DNA from 3 places in the Streptomyces sp. NPDC025806 genome. Region 1 is predicted to be linked to each of the others. Evidence: riboswitches for the same ligand, from Rfam matches in the RefSeq annotation. Region 1 holds a riboswitch; each other region holds the start of a gene.
The links. A riboswitch is a leader RNA that binds a small molecule or an ion and turns the genes downstream of it on or off. The one in region 1 is predicted to bind S-adenosylmethionine.
Positions count from the first base shown of each region.

Region 2: another riboswitch for S-adenosylmethionine. It lies ahead of thrC (threonine synthase); the one in region 1 lies ahead of ACZ4E1_RS01590 (aminotransferase class V-fold PLP-dependent enzyme).
Region 3: another riboswitch for S-adenosylmethionine. It lies ahead of ACZ4E1_RS05610 (IclR family transcriptional regulator); the one in region 1 lies ahead of ACZ4E1_RS01590 (aminotransferase class V-fold PLP-dependent enzyme).

Region 1 is NZ_JBVHMU010000001.1:350,079-357,336, forward strand. It holds gene trpD (anthranilate phosphoribosyltransferase) at 110-1,174, shown strand; SAM riboswitch class IV at 1,261-1,378, shown strand; gene ACZ4E1_RS01590 (aminotransferase class V-fold PLP-dependent enzyme) at 1,603-2,994, shown strand; gene ACZ4E1_RS01595 (Lrp/AsnC family transcriptional regulator) at 3,023-3,304, opposite strand; gene ACZ4E1_RS01600 (rhomboid family intramembrane serine protease) at 3,345-4,094, opposite strand; gene ACZ4E1_RS01605 (hypothetical protein) at 4,200-4,439, shown strand; gene ACZ4E1_RS01610 (NYN domain-containing protein) at 4,472-5,824, shown strand; gene ACZ4E1_RS01615 (C40 family peptidase) at 6,110-7,135, shown strand.
Region 2 is NZ_JBVHMU010000006.1:140,848-148,105, reverse strand. It holds gene groL (chaperonin GroEL) at 1-764, opposite strand, end outside; gene ACZ4E1_RS16140 (cold-shock protein) at 1,088-1,294, opposite strand; gene ACZ4E1_RS16135 (MoaD/ThiS family protein) at 1,743-2,018, opposite strand; gene thrC (threonine synthase) at 2,064-3,374, opposite strand; SAM riboswitch class I at 3,393-3,548, opposite strand; gene ACZ4E1_RS16125 (glucosyl-3-phosphoglycerate synthase) at 3,713-4,687, shown strand; gene ACZ4E1_RS16120 (alpha,alpha-trehalose-phosphate synthase (UDP-forming)) at 4,749-6,131, shown strand; gene otsB (trehalose-phosphatase) at 6,379-7,209, opposite strand.
Region 3 is NZ_JBVHMU010000002.1:432,517-439,774, forward strand. It holds gene ACZ4E1_RS05600 (TetR/AcrR family transcriptional regulator) at 186-830, opposite strand; gene ACZ4E1_RS05605 (YncE family protein) at 1,085-2,380, shown strand; gene ACZ4E1_RS05610 (IclR family transcriptional regulator) at 2,398-3,120, opposite strand; SAM riboswitch class I at 3,315-3,456, opposite strand; gene ACZ4E1_RS05615 (DUF2332 domain-containing protein) at 3,580-4,542, shown strand; gene ACZ4E1_RS05620 (hypothetical protein) at 4,693-5,709, shown strand; gene ACZ4E1_RS05625 (FKBP-type peptidyl-prolyl cis-trans isomerase) at 5,765-6,139, opposite strand; gene ACZ4E1_RS05630 (DUF6445 family protein) at 6,363-7,055, shown strand; gene ACZ4E1_RS05635 (GNAT family N-acetyltransferase) at 7,049-7,258, opposite strand, start outside.

The DNA.
Region 1 (7,258 bases):
GCAGGAGCCCCCGTCCAGGCACTGGACGGGGGCTCTTCGCCGTCCTGGCACTGGATAAGGTGGGAGCGCCCCTTTCTCACCTGTCCTACGCGTATCACCAGGAGCGGCGATGAGCGCTTTGACCCCCGCTGGAGGCGACACCGCGGCGGGCCGTTCCTGGCCCTCCGTCCTCAACGGCCTGCTGGAGGGCCGTGACCTGAGCGCCGACGACACCGCGTGGGCGATGGACCGGATCATGCGGGGCGAGGCCACCGACGCGCAGATCGCCGGCTTCGCGGTCGCCCTGCGCGCCAAGGGCGAGACCGTCGCAGAGATCTCCGGTCTGGTCCGCGGCATGTACGAGCACGCCAACGTGATCGAGGTGCCCGGCGAGACCGTCGACATCGTCGGCACCGGCGGCGACGGAGCCAAGACCGTCAACATCTCGACGATGTCCGCCATCGTGGTGGCCGGCGCGGGCGCCAAGGTCGTCAAGCACGGCAACCGGGCCGCCTCCTCCGCCTCCGGCGCCTCCGACGTCCTGGAGAAGCTCGGCGTCAACCTCGACCTGCCGCCCTCCCGGGTGCCCCAGGTCGCCGAGGAGGCGGGCATCACCTTCTGCTTCGCCGTGAAGTTCCACCCCGCGCTGCGCTACGCCGGCGCCGCCCGCGGCCAGCTCGGCATCCGCACCGTCTTCAACCTGCTCGGCCCGCTGACCAACCCGGCCCGGGTCCGCGCCCAGGCCGTCGGGGTCGCCGACGCCCGGATGGCGCCCGTCGTGGCCGGAGTCTTCGCCGAGCGCGGCAACTCCTCGCTCGTCTTCCGCGGCGACGACGGCCTCGACGAGCTCACCGTCACCGGCACCTCCCGGGTCTGGGTGGTGCGCGACGGCGCCGTGCGCGAGGAGCGCTTCGACCCGCGCGACGTCGGCATCGAGCCGGTCCCCATCGAGGCCCTGCGCGGCGGCGACCCGGCGTACAACGCGGAGGTGGCGCGGCGCCTGCTCGACGGCGAGCGCGGTCCGGTCCGCGACGCCGTGCTGCTCAACTCGGCGGCGGCGCTCGTCGCCGTGCGCCCCGGCGAGGGCACGCTCGCCGAGCAGATCGCGGCCGGCATGGAGCGGGCCGCGCACTCGATCGACAGCGGGGCGGCCAAGGCGGCCCTGGAGCGCTGGGTGGCCGCCACCCAGAAGTGACGCGGCACCTGCCTGACCGAGGGCGCAGTCCAGAATCTGGACTGCGCCCTTGCCGTTTCCGAGACGTGTGGCAGGATGCTTTTCAAGGTCATGAGTGACAGCGATTTAGGCCCCGGCTCGCTGTCCGGCAACCCTCCGTCCGTGGCGGGGTGCCCCGGGTGAAGACCAGGCCATGCGCAGCAAGGCGCGTGGCAAGCGCGGACCCCTCGCGAATCCTGGGGTCCTGGGTCGTTCGAGGGAGCAGTCTCGTGAGCAAGCGAATGCGTTAGGGCTTCTCGCCCCTTCTCCACCACACCCTCCGCCCGGCCGGGCCTCCGTGCCGCCGTGCGTCGAGGTCAACACCCGTACGCCGACGGCCTTTTGAGCACCGTCATATCCGCCGTGCGGGATCTCTCCATCCCTTCGCCTTGTCCTGCCGGGAGACACCCATGTCCGCTCACACCCCCTCCGCCGCCGTCACCGCCGCCTGCGCCGAGTCCGCCGACCCCGCCTGCGGCGCCCCGCTGCCGGTCCTCGGCCGCGACGTCACCGTGCCGCTCGTCACCGGCGGCGAAGTCACCTACGCCGCCCTCGACTACGCGGCCAGCGCCCCCGCCCTCCAGCGCGTGTGGGACGACGTCGCCGCGTACGCCCCGTACTACGGCAGCGTGCACCGCGGCGCCGGGTACCTCTCCCAGCTGTCCACCGACCTGTTCGAGAACTCCCGCACGGCCGTCGCCGAGTTCCTCGACTGCCGCGAGGACGACCAGGTCGTCTTCACCCGCTCCACCACCGACTCGCTCAACCTCCTCGCCCAGGCCCTCCCGGCCGACTGCCAGGTCTTCGTCTTCGAGACCGAGCACCACGCCTCGCTGCTGCCCTGGCGCGACGCCCGCGTCACCTACCTGAACGCGCCCCGCACCCCCGACGAGGCCGTCGCCACCCTGGAGCGCGCCCTCGCCGACCGCGACCCCTACGGGCCGGCCCTCGTCTGCGTCACCGGCGCCTCGAACGTCACCGGTGAGCTGTGGCCGGTGCGCGAACTGGCCGCCGCCGCGCACGCACACGGTGCCCGCATCGTCCTCGACGCCGCCCAGCTCGCCCCCCACCACCCCGTCTCCGTACGGGACCTGGACGTCGACTGGGTCGCCTTCTCCGGGCACAAGCTGTACGCGCCGTTCGGCTCCGGCGTGCTCGCGGGCCGCTCCGACTGGCTGACCGAGGCCGAGCCGTACCTCGCCGGCGGTGGCGCCTCGCGCAAGGTCGCCCGGCGCGCGGACGGCGGCGTGGACGTGGAGTGGCACGAGAGCGCCGCCCGTCACGAGGCCGGCTCGCCCAACGTCATCGGCGTCTACTCGATCGCCTCCGCCTGCAAGGCGCTGACCGAGGCGGGCTTCGACTCCCTCGTCGCCCGCGAGCAGCACCTGATCCGGAAGGTGCGCGAGGGCCTCGCGGCGGTGCCCGAGGTGAAGGTGCTGTCGCTGTTCGGCGACGACGCCCCGCGGGTCGGCGTCATCTCGTTCGTCGTCGAGGGCTGGAACTCCTCGCACTTCGCGGCCGCGCTCTCCGCCGAGTACGGCATCGGCGTGCGCGACGGACTCTTCTGCGCCCACCCGCTGGTGCGCACGCTGCTCGGCTCGGACCCGCAGCAGCAGGGGGAGTGCGGCGCCCCCGAGGCGGCGCCCGGCGAGAAGTCGCTGAACGCGATCCGCGTCAGCTTCGGCGCGGGCACCCCCGACGAGCACGTCGAGCGCTTCGTCGCCGCGGTGGCCGAGCTCGTCCGGGACGGTGCCCGCTGGACCTACCGCACGGAGGACGGGCGCTGCGTCCCGGCCTCCTGAGGCTCGACGAGGCTTCCGGGAGGTCCGCTCAGCCGTCGAGGCCGATGGAGAACGCGGCCTCCAGGTCGTGCTGGGAGTAGGTGCGGAAGGCGACGTGGGTGTCCGTCGCCTCCACGCCGGGGATCTTGCTGATCTTGCCGGGGATGACATCGGCCAGATCGTCGTGGCGGGCGACCCGGACCATGGCGATCAGGTCGTACGTGCCCGTGACGGAGAAGACCTCGCTGACGCTCTCCAGCGCCGCGATCGACTCCGCGATCTCGGGGATGCGGTCCACGCTGGTCTTGATGAGCACGATCGCGGTGATCACGGCTGGCTGTCTCCCTCGGTGGCCGTGGTGTGGGTCGCCTTCACTCTAGCCCTCCCGTCTCCCGCCCCCGCCCTTGCAAAGAAGCGCTCCGCGCACCCCTCTTTTTCCCCCGATACCGCACCCATGCGTAGAGGAACCCGGTGGAGAAGCCGACCAGGTGCGCCAGATAGGCCACCCCCGGGCCCTGTCCGGCCTGCCCCGCCGCGGCCCACTGCAGCGCCACCCAGAACGGCAGCACCACCCATGCCGGGAAGCGCAGCGGCAGGAAGAGGAGGAACGGGAACAGGCTCGTCACGCGCGCGTCCGGGAAGAGGTACAGGAACGCGCCCAGGACCGCCGAGATCGCCCCGGACGCGCCCACCAGGGTCTGCTCGGAGCTCGCGTGCGCCAGGGCGTACCCGAACAGCGCGAGATACCCGGTGACCAGGTAGAAGAGCAGATAGGGCAGCCGGCCCATGCGCTCCTCGGTCATCGTGCCGAAGACATGCAGGAAGAGCATGTTGCCCAGCAGGTGCAGCCAGCTGCCGTGCACGAACAGGGCCGTCAGCGGGGAGAGCGCCGCCCGCCAGGACCCCGCGAACAGCTCCGCGGGCACCACGCCCCACCGCTCGAAGTACGCGCTCTGCGCCGCGAGCAGCCGGTCCCCGGTGCCGTACGAGGGATTCAGGCCGGAGGCGGGGGACAGGACGAAGACGACGCAGCACACCCCGATCAGGGCGTACGTGACGGGGGCGGGGCCCCTCAGGAACGCGGTCGCCCGTGCGATGCCCTCACGCCCGTTGCCGATCATGGGAAAGAGCATGACGCAAGGCGGGGAGCGGACGGCGTACGGCAGGCCGTAGGGTTACGGGCAAGACGGCCGCGAGAGCCGAGAGCTGAAAGAAGGCACAGTCCGATGACGGTTCCCCTGCCGACCGCCACCACCCGCTGGCGCTGCACGCTCTGCGGCAACCTCACGCGCTTCGACGTGACGCGCTCCTCGAAGGTCGTGGAGTACGTCCACCTCGACCTGGCCGGTGAGCCGAGCGTCGAGGAACGCAAGGTGGTCGATGAGACCATCGAGTCGGTGCGCTGCCGCTGGTGCAACGCGGTGGATCAGGTCGAACTCGTGGACAGGCCGGGCGCCGACTCCTGACGGAGCGGTCCCCACGGACTTTGGGGTGACGGATGGTGGAGAGCACAGGCGGGGAGGCCGGGGACGGCGGAGCCGCCGAGCTGCTCGACCGGCCGTTGCCCGAAGGCGTACGGCGGCGGGTCGTGGCGATCGTCTCGGACGGCTTCGGCGGTCTGACGATGAACGAACTTCCGGCCCAGCTGCGCCAGTACGCGCGGTTCACGCCCACCCGGCGCGCCAAGTTCGCCGGGAACGCGATGGCCGCCGCGCTGGAGAGCGACACCCTCTTCCGCCAGCGGATCGGGGAGCGGCTGCGGGAGGCGCAGCCCGAACTCGCGGGGGCACTGGACTCCGGGACCCCGCCGCCCGCCGCGGACCCGCTGGACGTGGCCGCCGCCGCGTACGTGCTGCGCCCGGCGGGCTGGGTCAAGCTCGTCGCCGCGGCCGGCGAGGAGGCGCAGCGGGCCGACGCCGAGCGCGTCGACGAGCAGACCCGCGCCGAGCTGGACCGGCTGCGCGAGCAGCTGTCCGAGGCGCAGGCGCACACCCGCGCCGAGACCGAGCGGCTGCGCACCGAGCTGGACGCGGCCCGGCGCGAGGCCGAGTCCGTCCACCGCAAGCTGCGGGCCGCGCTCAGCGACGTCAAGCGCGGTGAGGCCGCCGCCCGCAAGGCGCGGGCCGAGACCGACGCGGTGCGTGCCGAGGGGCAGGCGCAGGTGTCGGCCGCCGAGAGCGAGACCCGGCGGCTCAAGGCGCGGCTCGGCGAGGTCGAGGCGGCGCTGGAGGCCTCGCGCCGGGCGGCCCGCGAGGGGCGCAGCGTGGAGGACATGCGGGTGCGGCTGCTCCTGGACACCGTGCTCGACGCGGCGCAGGGGCTGCGCCGGGAGCTGGCGCTGCCGCCGGTGTCGATGCGGCCCGCCGACTCGGTGGACGCCGTGGAGCCGGGCCGGATGACTCCGAAGGACATCGCGGCGCGCGCTCTGGACGAGCACGACCCGGCGATCCTCGACCAGTTGCTCGCGCTGCCGCAGGCCCACCTCGTGGTCGACGGCTACAACGTGACCAAGACCGGCTATCCGACGATGCCGCTGGAGAAGCAACGGCTGCGGCTGCTCGGCTCGCTGTCCCAACTCGCGGCGCAGACCGGCGCCGAGGTCACCTGTGTCTTCGACGGGGCGGAGCTGGCCGCGCCGGTGCTGCTCGCTCCGCCGCGCGGAGTGCGCGTCCTGTTCTCGAAGGCGGGCGTGACGGCCGACGAGCTGATCCGTCAGCTGGTGCGCGCCGAGCCGCCCGGCCGTCCGGTCATCGTCGTCTCGACGGACCGGGAGGTCGCCGACGGGGTGGCGAAGGCGGGGGCCCGTCCGGTTCCGTCCGTGATGCTGCTGAAGCGGCTCTCGCACGGCTGATGTCCGGATTGCGGGCATCCCGCAACACCCGTTCCGCTTGCCCGAATTGGCGAAACCTTCACGCAACGTAGCGTCAAACGAACATCACTGCACGTGAGTTGAGTGCAAAGAATGCAGTGGGTGACCGAGATTTTTCTCGTCAGGATTTGAACTGATCACAAGAAGGTCACTAGGGTCGGGCCTCGAACCTCCGCTCGGATGATCGCTCGCACGAGGTGAGCGACGGTGGAGGGCACCGCCCACCGGGTGTCTGTGGGCGGCTGGAGGAAGAAGGAGCTCGCCTTCGTGGCGTCCCACCGTCGACCCAAGCAGCCGAGCCGCACCCGTGTGACCGTGCTCACCGCGACCGCCGCCGCTGCCGTGGCCCTCACCTCGCAGGCCGCCAACGCCGCGCCGAACCCCGACAAGGGGGAGGTCAAGGCCAAGGTCGACAAGCTCTACGAAGAGGCGGGCAAGGCCACCGACCTCTACAACGGGGCCAAGGAGAAGCAGAAGAAGCTCGAGAAGCAGATCGGCGAGATCCAGGACAAGGTCGCCCGCGGCCAGGAGGAACTCAACGAGCTGCGCACGGGCCTCGGTTCGCTCGCCAGCCAGCAGTACCGCTCGGGCGGCATCGACCCCTCCGTGCAGCTCTTCCTCTCCGCCGACCCGGACGACTACCTCGACAAGGCGTCCACCCTCGACTCGTTGAGCGCCCAGCAGCTCCAGTCGCTCAAGAAGGTCCAGGAGAAGCAGCGGACCCTCGCGCAGGAGCGCGCCGAGGCCGCCGAGAAGCTCAAGGACCTCGCGGACACCCGCACCGAACTCGGCAAGAAGAAGAAGGAAGTTCAGAGCAAGCTGGGCGAGGCCCAGAAGCTCCTGAACACCCTCACCGCCGAAGAGCGCCGGAAGATGGCCGAGAAGGAGCAGCGCGCCAGCCGCGACGCCGCCGGCCGCGTCGAGCTCGGCAACGAGGTGCCCGCCTCCCAGCGCGGCGCCGCCGCCCTGAGCGCCGCCGCCACCCAGATCGGCAAGCCGTACGTCTCCGGCGGCACCGGCCCCAACTCCTACGACTGCTCGGGCCTGACCCAGTGGGCGTACAACCAGGCCGGCGTGGGCATCACCCGCACCACGTACACGCAGCAGAACGACGGCCCGAAGATCGGCATGAGCCAGCTCAAGCCGGGCGACCTCGTCTTCTTCAACAACCTCGCGCACGTCGGCCTCTACGCAGGCAACGGCCAGGTGCTGCACGCCCCGCACCCCGGCGCCGTCGTCCGCTACGAGTCGATGAGCACGATCGGATCCTTCCAGTTCGGCGTCCGCATCTGACCGGAGCCGTACCCGGTCCGGTCCGCGTGCGATCCTCGTACCAACGACACCGGAAAACGCGCCCGTTCGGGCGAATTCCGGCATCCCGCACTTACCCCGCGCCCCGCCACTGACCTGCGTCAG
Region 2 (7,258 bases), on a different contig from region 1:
TCGCCCTCGACGTCCTCGGCGATGATCAGCAGCGGCTTGCCGGACTGCATGACCTTCTCGAGCAGCGGAAGGAGGTCCTTCACGTTGCCGATCTTCGAGTTGACGATGAGGATGTACGGGTCGTCGAGCGACGCCTCCATGCGCTCCATGTCGGTGGCGAAGTACGCCGAGATGTAGCCCTTGTCGAAGCGCATACCCTCGGTGAGCTCCAGCTCCAGACCGAAGGTCTGGGACTCCTCGACGGTGATGACGCCTTCCTTGCCGACCTTGTCCATGGCCTCGGCGATGAGCTCGCCGATCTGGGTGTCGGCGGCGGAGATGGAGGCCGTGGAAGCGATCTGCTCCTTGGTCTCGACATCCTTGGCCTGCTCGAGCAGGGCGGCGGAGACGGCCTCGACGGCCTTCTCGATGCCACGCTTGAGGGCCATCGGGTTGGCACCGGCGGCCACGTTGCGCAGGCCCTCGCGGACCAGCGCCTGGGCGAGGACGGTCGCGGTCGTCGTGCCGTCACCGGCGACGTCGTCCGTCTTCTTCGCGACCTCCTTGACCAGCTCGGCGCCGATCTTCTCGTACGGGTCCTCGAGCTCGATCTCCTTGGCGATGGACACACCATCGTTGGTGATCGTGGGGGCGCCCCACTTCTTCTCGAGGACGACGTTGCGACCCTTGGGGCCCAGGGTCACCTTGACGGCGTCGGCGAGCTGGTTCATGCCGCGCTCGAGGCCGCGCCGTGCCTCCTCGTCGAACGCGATGATCTTGGCCATGTGAAGTGGTCCTCCCGGACGGGGTGGAAAAGCAAGCAAACGGACCGTGCCGGCGCCCGCGACGGACGGCCTGCACACCTTGTGGTTCCTTGCCCCACCCGGCGCGCGAGCCTCACTGGCCCGATCCAAGTTCTGTCACTCTCACTCGGAGAGTGCTAAGCCCAATGATTAGCACTCGCCCCATGCGAGTGCAAGCGGCTACCACAGATCTGCGCCTGCGCGCGCCACCCCGCCCCGCCCCCGGGCAGCACGAAGGGCCCGCGCCCCCGATCGGGGACACGGACCCTCGTGTCGTACGAAGCTTGCGGTCAGACGCGCGCGCTTCAGCCGGCGGCAAGCCGAACCATGTCGGCCTGCGGCCCCTTCTGGCCCTGCGAGATCTCGAACTCGACCCGCTGACCCTCTTCAAGGGTGCGGTATCCGTCCATCTGGATGGCGCTGTAGTGGACGAAAACATCCGCACCACCGTCGACCGCGATGAAGCCGTACCCCTTCTCCGCGTTGAACCACTTGACGGTGCCCTGAGCCATGCCTAACTCCCCTATTACTGGCCCTTGCGCGAGTCCACACTTCGCGGACCCGGGTCAGACCTCACGCCCCAAAGGGTTGGGGGTGTGCGCCGGAACGCGTCGACCGCGGCCGAATGTATCTGCCCAACTGCCCTCTGCAACAGGTCAATCGGACGAGAATTCTGAGCACGCACGATCGGGGAAACCGGGCCAACTCACCGGATCCCAGGGCAAGTCGGGTCGAATAAATGCCGTAAAAGGCCCGAATGGGCGGGGCACTTTGGCTGCTTCTCGTCGGGATTCGCTCAAGAACTCATATGCGTCCGTCATGCACCACGGACGGGAGCGGAGCAGCTTCCCCAACTGTACCCCGCTCAACCCTGCAGAATTGCCCCCTCCGCTTCTCTCGCGGAGGGGGCAATTCTGGTAACTCTGGGTAAGTCAGGGAAATCCCGGACGGTCGAGGCGATCAGCCGCCGGCGACCGCGGGAATGATCGAGACGCCGGCGCCGTCCGGCGTCACGGTCTCCAGCCCCTGCTCGAAACGGACGTCGTCGTCGTTCACGTACACGTTCACGAAACGGCGCAGCTTGCCCTGGTCGTCGAGCACCCGGGCGGCGATCCCCGTGTGGTTCTTCTCCAGGTCGGCGATGACGTCGGCGAGGGTCGCGCCCTCGGCCGGCACCTCGGCCTGCCCGCCCGTGTAGGTACGGAGAATGGTGGGGATCCGGACGTTGACACTCATGGGTTCACCTCGGCTGTTCTTCGGCAAAAGGAGTGGGGCGGGGAACTACTCGGCGAGACCGGCGGACCGGAACGCGTCGAGACTCGGCCGGATCGTCGCCGTGGCCTGAGAGCTCTCCGCGACGGCGTCCAGCGTCTTCAGACCGTCACCCGTGTTCAGCACGACAGTCGTCAGCGACGGGTCGATGAGGCCCGCCTCGATGAGCTTCTTGGTGACACCGAGCGTCACACCGCCGGCGGTCTCCGCGAAGATGCCCTCGGTCCGCGCGAGCAGCTTGATCGCGTCGACGACCTGCTCGTCGTTCACGTCCTCCACGGCGCCACCGGTGCGGCGCGCGATGTCGAGAACGTACGGCCCGTCGGCCGGGTTGCCGATGGCGAGCGACTTCGCGATCGTGTTCGGCTTCTGCGGGCGGACGACGTCGTGGCCGCCCTTGTAGGCAACGGAGACCGGCGAGCAGCCCTCGGCCTGGGCACCGAAGAGCTTGTACGGCTTGTCCTCGACGAGGCCGAGCTTGATGAGCTCCTGCAGACCCTTGTCGATCTTCGTGAACTGCGAACCGGACGCGATCGGGATGACCAGCTGGTCCGGGAGCTGCCAGCCGAGCTGCTCGCAGATCTCGTAGGCGAGCGTCTTGGAGCCCTCGCCGTAGTACGGGCGCAGGTTCACGTTGACGAAGCCCCAGCCCTCGCCCAGCGGGTCGCCGATGAGCTCGGAGCAGAAGCGGTTCACGTCGTCGTAGTTGCCCTCGATGGCGACGAGGTCACCGCCGTAGACACCGGCCATGACGACCTTGCCCTGCTCCAGGTCGTGCGGGATGAACACGCAGGAGCGGAAGCCGGCGCGGGCGGCGGCGGCGCCGACGGCGCCCGCCAGGTTGCCCGTGGAGGAGCAGGAGAGGGTGGTGAAGCCGAAGGCGCGGGCGGCCTCGATGGCCTGGGCGACGACGCGGTCCTTGAAGGAGTGCGTCGGGTTGCCGGAGTCGTCCTTGACGAACAGCTTTCCCTGCTCGACGCCGAGTTCACGGGCCAGGTTGTCGGCCTTGACCAGGTGGGTCCAGCCCGGGTTCAGATTGGGCTTCTCGGCGACGTCGGCCGGGACGGGCAGCAGCGGGGCGTAGCGCCAGATGTTCGCGGGGCCGGCCTCGATCTGCTTGCGGAGCGCCTCGGGGTCGCCGACGGGAAGGTCGTACGCGACTTCCAGAGGCCCGAAACACTCGACGCAGGCGAAGATCGGGCCGAGCTCGAACTTCGCACCGCACTCGCGGCAGGAGAGGCCCGAGGCGGGACCGAGGTCCACGGTCTTCCCGGCGTTCGCGGAGGGGGTGGTTCCGGTGGCGACAGTCTGTACAGCCATGAGAGGCGAGGCCCTTTCTCCTCATCTTCCTCACGACGCATCTCGCCGTGAGACGGATTTGGCACCTTCCCTAGCCGGGAGCCTCGCGATGGACAGTTGCGGTGTCCTACGAGACCGGCTGGAGGGTTGCCGGGGCTTCAACGGGCCGTATCCCTCTGCCCCTCTGGATGAGCGGTATTCGATTGTTGAGCGCGGCTCACGGTGACCCCGGCATGCGGTGGTCCCCGGCCTTGTTCAAGACTGTAACCGACGGCTCGGGCGCTTGAGATAGTCGTCCGAACCGCGAGATGGATCACAAATCGTCCCGCACCACCACGCGGAGTGAGGAGCAGCCGACCGTGCTGGAAGAGGTAGAGCGCTGGCTGGGCGAGCGCTCCTGGTCCGTGGCGGACCGGCCGCCGCACCAGCTGATCGCCGCGAAGCGCGCGTCGGGGCAGACCGTGAGTGTCGTGCTGCCCGCGCTCGACGAGGAGGCGACGGTCGGCCAGATCGTGTCCGTGATCCGGCGTGAGCTGATGACGGAGGCGGTGCCGCTGGTCGACGAGCTGGTGGTGGTGGACTCCGGGTCCACGGACCGGACCTCCGAGGTCGCGGCGGCGGCCGGCGCGCGGGTCGTGCACCGGGACGCGATCCTGCCGCGGATCCCGGCCCGGCCCGGCAAGGGCGAGGTGCTGTGGCGCTCGCTCCTCGTGACCTCCGGCGACATCGTCTGCTTCGTCGACGCGGACCTCAAGGAGTTCTCCGCGGACTTCGTGTCCGGAATCGTCGGGCCGCTGCTCACCGACCCGGACGTGCAGTTCGTGAAGGCGATGTACGACCGGCCGCTCGGTACCGAGTTCGATGAGCCCGCCTCCGGCAGGACCGCGGGACAGGGCGGCCGGGTGACCGAGCTGGTGGCGCGGCCGCTGCTCAATCTGCACTGGCCGCGGCTGGCCGGTTTCGTGCAGCCGCTCGGCGGCGAGTACGCGGCCCGCAGATCGCTGCTCGAACAGCTGCCGTTCCCGGTCGGGTACGGGGTCGAGCTGGGGCTGCTCGTGGACGCGCTGCACACGGTGGGCCTGGACGCGCTCGCGCAGGTCGACGTGGGGGTCAGGAAGCACCGGCACCAGGACGGGCAGGCGCTCGGCCGGATGGCGGCGGCGATCTACCGCACGGCGCAGCTGCGGCTCGCGCGCGGGCATCTGGTGCGGCCGGTGCTGACCCAGTTCGAGCGCGGCGACAAGGGCTTCGAGCCGCGTACGCACGACGTGGACACGGAGGAGCGGCCTCCGATGGCGGAGATCGACGAGTACCGCGAGCGCCGGGTGGCCTGAACGTCGGGTGGCGTGAGCGTCGTTACGTTTGAGGGTTTCCGGGGCGGGCTAGCGTGCCCGTATGGCTTCCACTCCTGGTGCTGCTGAGGTTCTTGTCGCGTCCAACCGGGGCCCGGTCTCGTACGTCGTCGGGGACGACGGCGCGGTCACGGCCAAGCGGGGCGGGGGCGGGCTCGTGTCCGCGCTCAGCTCCGTCGACGACAAGCTGTGGGTGTGCGCGGCGCTCGGCGACGGGGACCGGGAGGCGGTGCGGCGCGGGATCACCGAGCCGGGTGTGCGGATGCTGGACATCGATCCGGAGGTGCACGCGGCGGCGTACAACGGGATCGCGAACTCGGTGCTGTGGTTCGTGCACCACATGCTGTACCAGACCCCGCTGGAGCCGTCGTTCGGGCCGGAGTTCCGGCGGCAGTGGGCGGCGTACGAGGAGTACAACCGGGCGTTCGCCCGGGCCCTCGCGGACGGGGCGGCGCCGGGTGCGACCGTCGTGGTCCAGGACTATCACCTGGCCCTGGTGCCGGGCATGCTCCGCGAACTCCGCGGCGACCTGCGCATCGGGCACTTCTCGCACACGCCGTGGGCGCCCGTCGACTGGTTCCGGATGCTGCCGGACGACATCGCGGAGCAGCTCCTGCGCGGGATGCTCGGCGCGGACCGGCTGGGCTTTCTGACCCGGCGCTGGGCGGACGCGTTCACGGAGTGCTGTACGCGGATCGTGGGCGGGCCCGGCGGTACGGAGATCGGGGTGCACGGGCTCGGGGCCGACGCGGAGTTCCTGCGGGAGCGGGCGCACCGGGAGGACGTCGAGGAGCGGCTCGCGGCGCTGCGGGAGCAGGTGGGCGCGGGGCGCAAGGTCGTGGTGCGGGTGGACCGCACGGAGCTGTCCAAGAACATCGTGCGCGGGCTGCGGGCCTTCGAGCTGCTCCTGGAGACGCGGCCGGAGTGGCGCGAGCGGGTCGTGCATCTCGCGTTCGCGTATCCGTCGCGGCAGGACCTGGAGGTGTACCAGGAGTACACGGCGGAGGCCTCCTGGGTCGCGGCGTCGATCAACTCCCGTTTCGGTACGGAGGGTTGGACGCCGGTCGTGCTCCACGTGAAGGACGACTTCGCGCGCTCGCTGGCGGCGTACCGCATGGCCGACGTCGCCCTGGTCAACCCCATCCGCGACGGCATGAACCTCGTCGCGAAGGAGATCCCGCTCGTCGCCGAGGGCGGGTGTGCGCTGGTGCTCTCGCGGGAGGCGGGGGCGTACGAGGAGCTCGGGGACGCTGCGATCGGGGTGAACCCGTTCGATGTGAGCGGGACCGCTGCCGCGCTCGGGGCGGCGCTGGACATGCCGGACGCGGAGCGCTCGGAACGGGCCGAGCGCTTGGCGGCAGCGGGTTCTTCGTTGCCGCCCGCGCAATGGTTCCTCGACCAATTGGATGCCCTGCGCGCCGGGTGAGCGCGGCGCGGATTCCCGCCGTAGGGGCCGGCGATCGTCGCCAGGTGTCGGCCGGTGGGGCTTCTCGCGCAGTTCCCCGCGCCCCTGAAGGCACACTCCGTGCACCCCAGGGGGCAGCTGGCTGTGCCGCGACGACGCCCCGCCGTAGGGGCAGACGATTCGTCGCCAGGCGCCGGCCGGTGGGGCTTCTCGCGCAGTTCCCCGCGCCCCTGAAAGGCACACTCCGTGCACCCCAGGGGACCGCCTTCTAGGCGGCGCCCAGTTCCCTGGCCAGGGAGTTCAGGAAGGTGGCCACTCCGGCGGGGCCCGGGACGGTCAGGTCGGCTCGGGTGGCCAGGTCGGGGACCTCTTCGCTGGCGCTGCAGACCAGGAGGCCCGGGGTGCCGTTCGCGCGGAGTTTTTCCACGGCGGCGTACGCGGGGAGGTCGCCGAGGTCGTCGCCGGCGTAGAGGACCGATTCGGCGCCCGTCTCGCGAACGTACTCGGTCAGGGCCACACCCTTGTCGACACCCGGCGGGCGGAGTTCGAGGACGAGGCGGCCGGGTTCGACGACGAGGCCGTGGCGGGCGGCGAGGGCGGCGAGCGGGGCGCGGAGGGTGTCGAAGGCGGCCTGGGGGTCGGGGGCGCGGCGCGTGTGGACGGCGACGGCGCGGCCCTTCTCCTCGACGTACGTGTCGTGCCACAGGCCGGCCGATTCGAGCACCCCGGGCAGTTCGGAGCGGACTCCGGCGACTCCGGGGTGCGGCGCGGGCGCGTGCACGGTGCCGGTGACGGCGTCCCAGCGCTCGGCGCCGTAGTGGCCGAGGACGACGAGGTGTTCGAGCCCGGGCACTCCGGCGAAGCCTCCGTGGCGGACGGCGACGCCGGCGGGGCGTCCGGTGATGACGGCGACGGAGGCGACGCGGGGCGCGAGGGCGGCGAGCGCGGGGACGGCGTCGGGGTGGGCGCGGGCCTGCTCGGGGTCGGGGACGATCGGGGCGAGGGTTCCGTCGAAGTCGAGGGCGATCACGCTCCGCTCGGGGCGGGCGAGAAGCGCGGCCAGACCTTCACGGCCGGCGGCAGTCCGTGGGGCGTCCATAGGGGCGACCTTAGAGCCGTACGCCCGAGTACCGCACCCCGGCGATTTC
Region 3 (7,258 bases), on a different contig from region 1:
GATCCGGGCCGACTTCTCCACATCGTCGGCGGCGGAACGGGGCAACCGCGCGGCCCAGCGCGTTCACGAAAGGGACAATCGAGAGATAGGAGGCGACCCGCGTGCGCGCCGAGGTCCGTCACGGCGGGTCCGTATCGACCTTGCGGAGCATGAGTGCAGATCTGCCGAACGAGGACCGGGCGCCGTCACGATCCGATCTGATAACGGCCCACGGCCATCTTGATGAGCTCGTCGGCGATCTGCTCGACCGTCGCGTCGACCCAGCCGACGACCCAGTCGTGCATGAGGCCGTTCACCGCTCCGATGTAGGCCGGGCCGGCGATGCGGTAGTCGTCCGGCGGAATCTCGCCCCGCTCCAGGGCGTCGTCGACCAGCCGGCCCAGCAGGTCGATCCAGACCGCACGGCGGTGCAGGCGCTGGCGGTCCAGGCGGGGGCTGACACCGACGATCTCGACGTAGGCGATCCGGGCGTGGCGCGGATCGGAGGCGGCGCCCTCGACGTAGGCGCGGAGCATCAGTTCGAGCCGCTCGCGCACCGGCTTGTCCTCGATCGCGGGCAGGACGTCGAGCACGGCCTGTTCGGCCACGGCGTTGACGTACAGGTGCAGTTCCGCGAGCAGGTCTTCCAACGTGCGGAACTCTTCATAGAACTGACGGCTCGACAGGCCGGCCGCCTTGCACAGATCGGCGATCCGGGTGCCCCGGTAGCCGTGGACCGCGCCGAACAACTCCAGACCCGCGTCCATGAAACGACGGCGCCGCTCGGCCTGGCGCTCGGACGCGTCCCTGCCTCCGTACCGGCCTGCCGCCGGTGGAATCCTGCCTGCCACGGTGCCTCCATCAGGTGATCCCGAGAATCCTCCCGCACCGGCCTTGCGGTGTACCCCACCCCTCCCTACCATCCAGTAACCGGAGTCCGAACATGCCGATGTTCAGACTTGCGGAGGGTTCCGCGCACGGCTCACGAGGCTGACCGGAACCCCGGCCGGTCATGCCCAGCGCCTTCGTCACCGCCCGGCAGCGGACCGGAACGACTCGGTGCTCCTGCCCCTCCGCGGAATTCCACCTTTGGGAGAGAGCAAGCATGCACGCTGCGCGTACCCATGCCCCGACAGCCCCCGCACGCGGGAGAACCCGCTCGGGGCGGCGCCGTCTGCGGAACATCGCCGGCGCCGCCGTTCTGGCCGCCGGTGTCGTCGTGCCCCTCTCGGTGAGCTCGGCCGAGGCCGCGCCCGCCCTGCGCGAGGTGATGTTCGTCGGGAACAACTGGGACGGCACCGCCGACGTCATCAACCCCCGCGGCGACTTCACCAGGATCGGCCGGGTCAATGTCGTCCCCGACAAGTCCGAGCGACTGGCCGCCATCTACCTCAACCCCGTCAACCTGGCCGTCTACCTCGGGATCCGGGCCACCGCGGGCGAGGGGCACGACCAGCTCGTCGACGACCTGTACTCCACCCCCGACGGCCGCTCCCTGGTCGCCTCACGGCCCAGCTTCGGCGACGTCGTCTCCATCGACCTGACCACCGGCAAGGTGAACTGGCGGTTCGCGGTCGCGGGTTACCGCTCCGATCACATGGCGGTGTCCCCGGACGGCACCAAAGTCGCGGTCTCCGCCTCGCTCGGCAAGGTCGTGTACGTCCTGGACATCGAAACCGGTCGTCGGCTGGGCACGTTCGCCGCCGGCGACAAGCCGCACGAGAACGTGTGGACCGAGGGCGGCCGGTACATCTGGAACATGTCCATCGGCAACGTGGAGACCGCCCTCGACGACCCGCTCATGGACTGGACGAAGGGCGACCGCCGCATCACCGTCGTCGACGCGAACACCTTCGAGGTCGTCCGGACGATCGACATGCGCGCCCGCCTGGACGCCTTCGGCCGCAAGGACCTGTCCAACGCGGTCCGCCCCGCGGTCTTCAGCCCCGACTTCTCCAAGCTGTACTTCCAGGTCTCCTACTTCAACGGCTTCCTGGAGTACGACGTCGCCACCGACAAGATCACCCGGGTCAAGACCCTGCCCGAGAACCCGGCCACCAGTGACGACCGCACCACCTTCGTCAACGACTCGCGCCACCACGGCATGTCCATGAATCCCGACGGCAGCAAACTGTGCATCGCGGGCACCATGGACGACTACGCGACCGTCGTCGACCGGGGAACCCTCCAGGAAGGCCCGCTCGTCCCCGCGTCCAAGCCCTACTGGGCCACCGTCAGCGGTGACGGCCGCGCCTGCGTCATCTCCGAGAGCGGCGCCGATCAGGTGACCGCCATCGACTTCGCCACGGGGCGGAAGGTGACCTCCGTTCCGGTCGGCGACCACCCGCAGCGCGTACGGATCGCCCATGTCCCCGCCGACTGGACCAGCCCCACGGGCTGACCCGGCCGCAGTCGTCGTCAGGGTCGGTGGAGGGCCTCGGTGAGGCGGTCCGCCGCGTGGACGGCGGCCTCCGCGAGCCGGGCGCCGGGGTGGCGGGTGAGGCGTTGGAGCGGGCCGGTGACCGTGACGGCGGCCACGACACGGCGGCCCGGGTCGCGCACCGGAGCCGAGACGGAGGCCATGCCGGGTTCACGTTCGCCGATCGACTGGGCCCACCCCCGGCGCCGTACCCCGCTGAGCGTCCTGGCCGTGAAGTGAGCCCCTTGCAGGCCGTGGTGGTAGCGCTCGGGTTCCTCCCAGGCCAGCAGGACCTGGGCGGCGGAGCCGACCTTCATGGGGAACGCGGAACCGACGGGCACGGTGTCGCGCAGACCCGCGGTCCGTTCTGCGGCGGCGACGCAGACACGCACGTCCCCCTGCCGACGGTAGAGCTGAGCGCTCTCGCCGGTCCTGTCGCGCAGGGCGGTGAGGACCGGGCCCGCAGAGGTCAGCAGGAGGTCCTCGCCCGACGCGGCCGAGAGTTCGGCGAGCCAGGGGCCGAGGACGAAGCGGCCCTGAAGGTCCCGGCCGACCAGCCGGTGGCGTTCGAGGGCCGTGGCGAGCCGGTGGGCGGTGGGCCGGGACAGGCCCGTCGAGGCGACCAGCCCCGCGAGCGTGGCGGGCCCCGACGCCAGCGCATCCAGGATCACCGCGGTCTTGTCGAGCACGCCGACACCGCTGGAAATATCGGATATGTCCATGAAAAGAGCTACTCCAGTCTCGGGCCGCGACCGAGAATCCGGTCGCGGAGACCTCGCTCGGGCGAGGGAGGGGGTGATCAGCGAGGAAGGACCGAAGAGGTCGGCCGATGTGCCGCGGTGATCGCGAGACGGGTATGCGGAAGGCCCGGGGCGGAAAGAGCCGGGGCGAAGGTCAGCACAGAGAGCACCGTGTCTCCTCATCTTTTCCCGCGCCACGTTGGCGCGAGCCGGAGTTGGCACTGATCCCGACGGCACGGCGCGCAGATGGAGCACCGAGTCGAACGGGGAGTTGCCGGGGCTTCGTAGGGCCGGTCCCTCCACCCCTCTGGATGATTCGCGAAGACCATAGCAAGACTCCGGAGGCCACCTGCCGACGGCCACCACGGATCCGGCGGGCGAGCCCGGTCGGGGCGCCGTCGCCGACCCTGTACGGGACGGGCCCGCCCCTATGATCGCGCCATGGCGATGACAGGGCTGGACGACCGGGTGACGACGGCGGAGAACTACCGCCGCTTCGCCGAGAACGAGGCGGCGGGACGATCCCCCGCCTACGAGACGCTGGCCCTCGCGGTGGCGTCCGACCCGGAGGTGCTGGGTTTCCTGAGCACCCTCCCCGCCGACAAACGCCAGCCGAACCTGCTGTTTGCCGCGGCCCGTCACCTGCTGCGCGCGGCCCCCGACGCGGACACACTGCGGGAGTTGGCCAGCGCACAGGGCGGGCGACTGCGGGCGACGATGCTGACCCGGCGCACCCAGACCAACGAACCGGGCCGCTGCGCGACCCTCCTGCCCGCCCTGGCCACGCTCGACGGGCCCCTCGCCCTGATCGAGGTAGGGGCGAGCGCCGGACTGTGCCTGCACGCCGACCGGTACTCCTACGACTACGGCCACACACACCTGACCGGCGGCGACCCCCAGGCGCCGACCCTGCGGTGCCGGGCGGAGGGCCCGCACCCGGAACTGCGGATGCCCGAGGTGGCATGGGCGGCCGGGATCGACCTCAACCCGCTCGATCCGTCGGATCCCGAGGACCGGTCCTGGCTGGAGTGCCTGGTGTGGCCGGGGCAGACGGCCCGCCGTGAACGGCTCGTGTCCGCCCTGGAGACCGCGCGGCGCCGCCCCTTGCCCGTCCACGAGGGAGACCTGTTCGCAGCACTGCCGGGTCTCGTCCGGCAGGCCCCTCGGGACGCCCGGGTCGTCGTGTTCCACTCGGCGGTGCTGGCCTACGTGCCACCGCGGGTCCGCGCCGACTTCGCGGAGCTGACCCGCGAGCTCGGCGTCGTGTGGATCGCGAACGAGGCGCCCGGCGTGGTCGCCGACGTCGAGCCGCCCCGGTTCGAGACCTCGCCTTTCGTGCTCACCGTCGACGGCGCACCCGTCGCGTTCACGCACCCGCACGGCGACTGGATCCACTGGATGTAGCACGGACAGGCGCGCCCAGGCCGGCGTCGGCGGACCTGCCTCGGCGCACGCAGGTCATACCCAGGCCTCAGCGGTCACTCACCCGGCGGGGGGAGGGAGATCGTTCCGCCGGCAGACGCTGCCCGGAGCGGTGACTGCGACGGTCCGTACATGACCAGTGGTGAACCGACGACGGAGGCGCTCCGGAGCGCCTGGTGGCAGAGATGGCCGCTCTGGGTGGCCCGGACGACGACGGTGTGGGCGACGCTGTACGCCGGCTTCGGCCTCGCCTGCACGCTGAGCGGCACCTCTCTGAGCTACCACGGGGGTGCCTCCGCGGCGCCCGGGCTGGGGTGGGCAGTTGTGGCGGTGGGTGCGCTCGCCGCGGCGGTCAGCGGGGCGGTGGTCCGGTACGGGCTGCGGCCGGCGCTGCGGGTACTGCTCTGGGTGACCTGCGGGCTGGCGGTGATCACCGCGTTCAGCCTGCTGATGGATGTGATCACGCTGATGTTCGGTCAGGGGGTGGACAGCGAGGTCTCCGCCGCGAACAAGGCCCTGGCGGCGGTGGGGGCGGTCGTGCTGGCGGCCACGGCCCGGTCCGACCGCCCGCCGTCCGGCGGCGCTGCCGTGCCGGCGCCCGTCGCCGCGCCGAGGCCCGTCCAACTCGCCGCCTGGGCGGGGACATCGGCCTTCGTCCCGTATGTGGTGATGAAGCTGGTCTGGGCGACCGGCGGCACGTTCGCGGGGATCACCAAGGAGGAGATGCTCGCCGTCTCGGAGCGGAACGGCGCCTCGGGGATCTTCCTCACCCTGGAGTCCTGGGGCCTGGACCCCACCGCGCTGCTGGCTCTGCTCGGCGTCTTCCTGATCTGGGGCCTGGCCCGCCCGTGGGGACAGGTCTTCCCGCGCTGGACTCCGTTCCTGCGCGGCCGGCGGGTGCCGCGCTGGCTCCCGCTCACCCCGGCTCTGCTCGGCGCCGCCACGCTCGCCCCGTACGGCGCTCTCGGGGTCGGCTACCTGACCCTGGCCACGGCCGGCGTGGTGACGATACGGCGCGGAGATTTCCACTCCTCGGGGGACGCGCTGCTGGTCGGCTGGATCGGCATGGCCGCCTTCGCCGTCTACGGCATCGCCCTGATCGTCGTTGCCCGCTCGTACTGGCTTCGGACCCGTCCCGCACGCCGGTAGACGTCACCCCGCCCGCCGCGCCCTGACGGGTGCGGCGGGCGCGGCGCGTGAGGCGTCAGGCGACCGAGAGGAGGTCGACCACGAAGACCAGGGTCTCGCCCGGCTTGATGGCCGGAGACGGCGAGCGGTCGCCGTACGCCAGGTGCGGTGGGATGACCAGCTTCCGGCGGCCGCCGACCTTCATGCCCCGTACGCCCATGTCCCAGCCCGTGATGACCTGCTTGCTGCCCAGAGTGAACTCGAAGGCCTGGTCGCGGTTCCACGAGGCGTCGAACTCCTCGCCGGTGGAGTGGGACACCCCCACATAGTGGACCGACACCGTCGAGCCCTTGGTGGCCTCGGCCCCGTCCCCGACCACCACGTCCTCGATGTGCAGGTTGGGGGACGGCCGCCCCGCGGGGGTGTCGATCGTCGGTCGCTCAAGGGTCATGGCCCGCTCCTCGCTCTCGTCGCCGGCCGATCCGCAGTCGGTCGGCATGCCTGGGTGATCACTCTCCCACGCCGAGCGCGGCCGGCAGGTCGTCGGTCGTGGTGTGCCCGTCTCTGTCCGCGGAGGCCTTCTTTTCCTTCTGCTTGCCTTGCTGGTGATGTCTTGCCGCAGCCTTGGCGACGCTTTGACGGGCGGCGTCCTCCCCGGCGCTAGCGTTCCCGCCATGTCGCGTCTGCAGCCGAACCCCCCACGCCCCAGCACGATCCGTGCCCTCCCGTACCGCAAGCCCACCCGGGGCCGGGACTACTGGATCCTGGACGACGTCCTGCCGGATCCCGACGCCGTACGGGCGCGCATGCTCGAACGGGACGACTGGGTGGAGGGCTACCCGCACAAGCGCGAGCCGTGGCCGGGACTGCGCACGATGCCAGGGCTCGAACCGGCCGAGCTGGCACATGTGGAGAGACTGGTGCGCAGGACGACAGGGGCTCAGAAGATCTGGGCCGTGGATCCCGCCGGCGGCGGGACCTTCAACCACAACTGCGTGCAGGTCGTCGGCAAGGGCGAGTGCGAACCCCGCCCGCACACCGACTCCCGGAGCCTGTGCCGCTACGCGGCGGTCCTGTACCTCAGTCCGAACCTGCCCAAGGACTGCGGGACCAGCTTCTACCGCCAGAGCCTGCCCGGCGGCGCGGTCGGCGGCAACCAGGTGCTCGCCCCGCACAACAACCTGGTCGACGCGCTGGGCACCCGCTTCGTGCCGGAGGACTCCTTCACGGAGGACCTGCGCGTACCGCCCCGCTACAACCGTCTGCTGCTGTACTCGGCCAACCTCATCCACACCGCGACCAGTTACGCGGGCACCACCTTGGAGGACAAGCGGATGACAGCCGTCTTCTTCTGGATGGCTCAGTAAAAGACGCGCGTCCGGTACAGCACGCACTGGCGCAGCGGGCCTTCGGGCACGCTCGGATCCTCGAAGTCGTCGGCCGGGTCGCGGCTCATGCCGATCCGACGCATGACCGCCTGGGAACGAAGGTTGGCGACGGTGGTCGACGCCACGACTTCCGGCAGGCCGAGCGACTCGAAGCCGAAGGCCAAGCAGGCACGGGCGGCCTC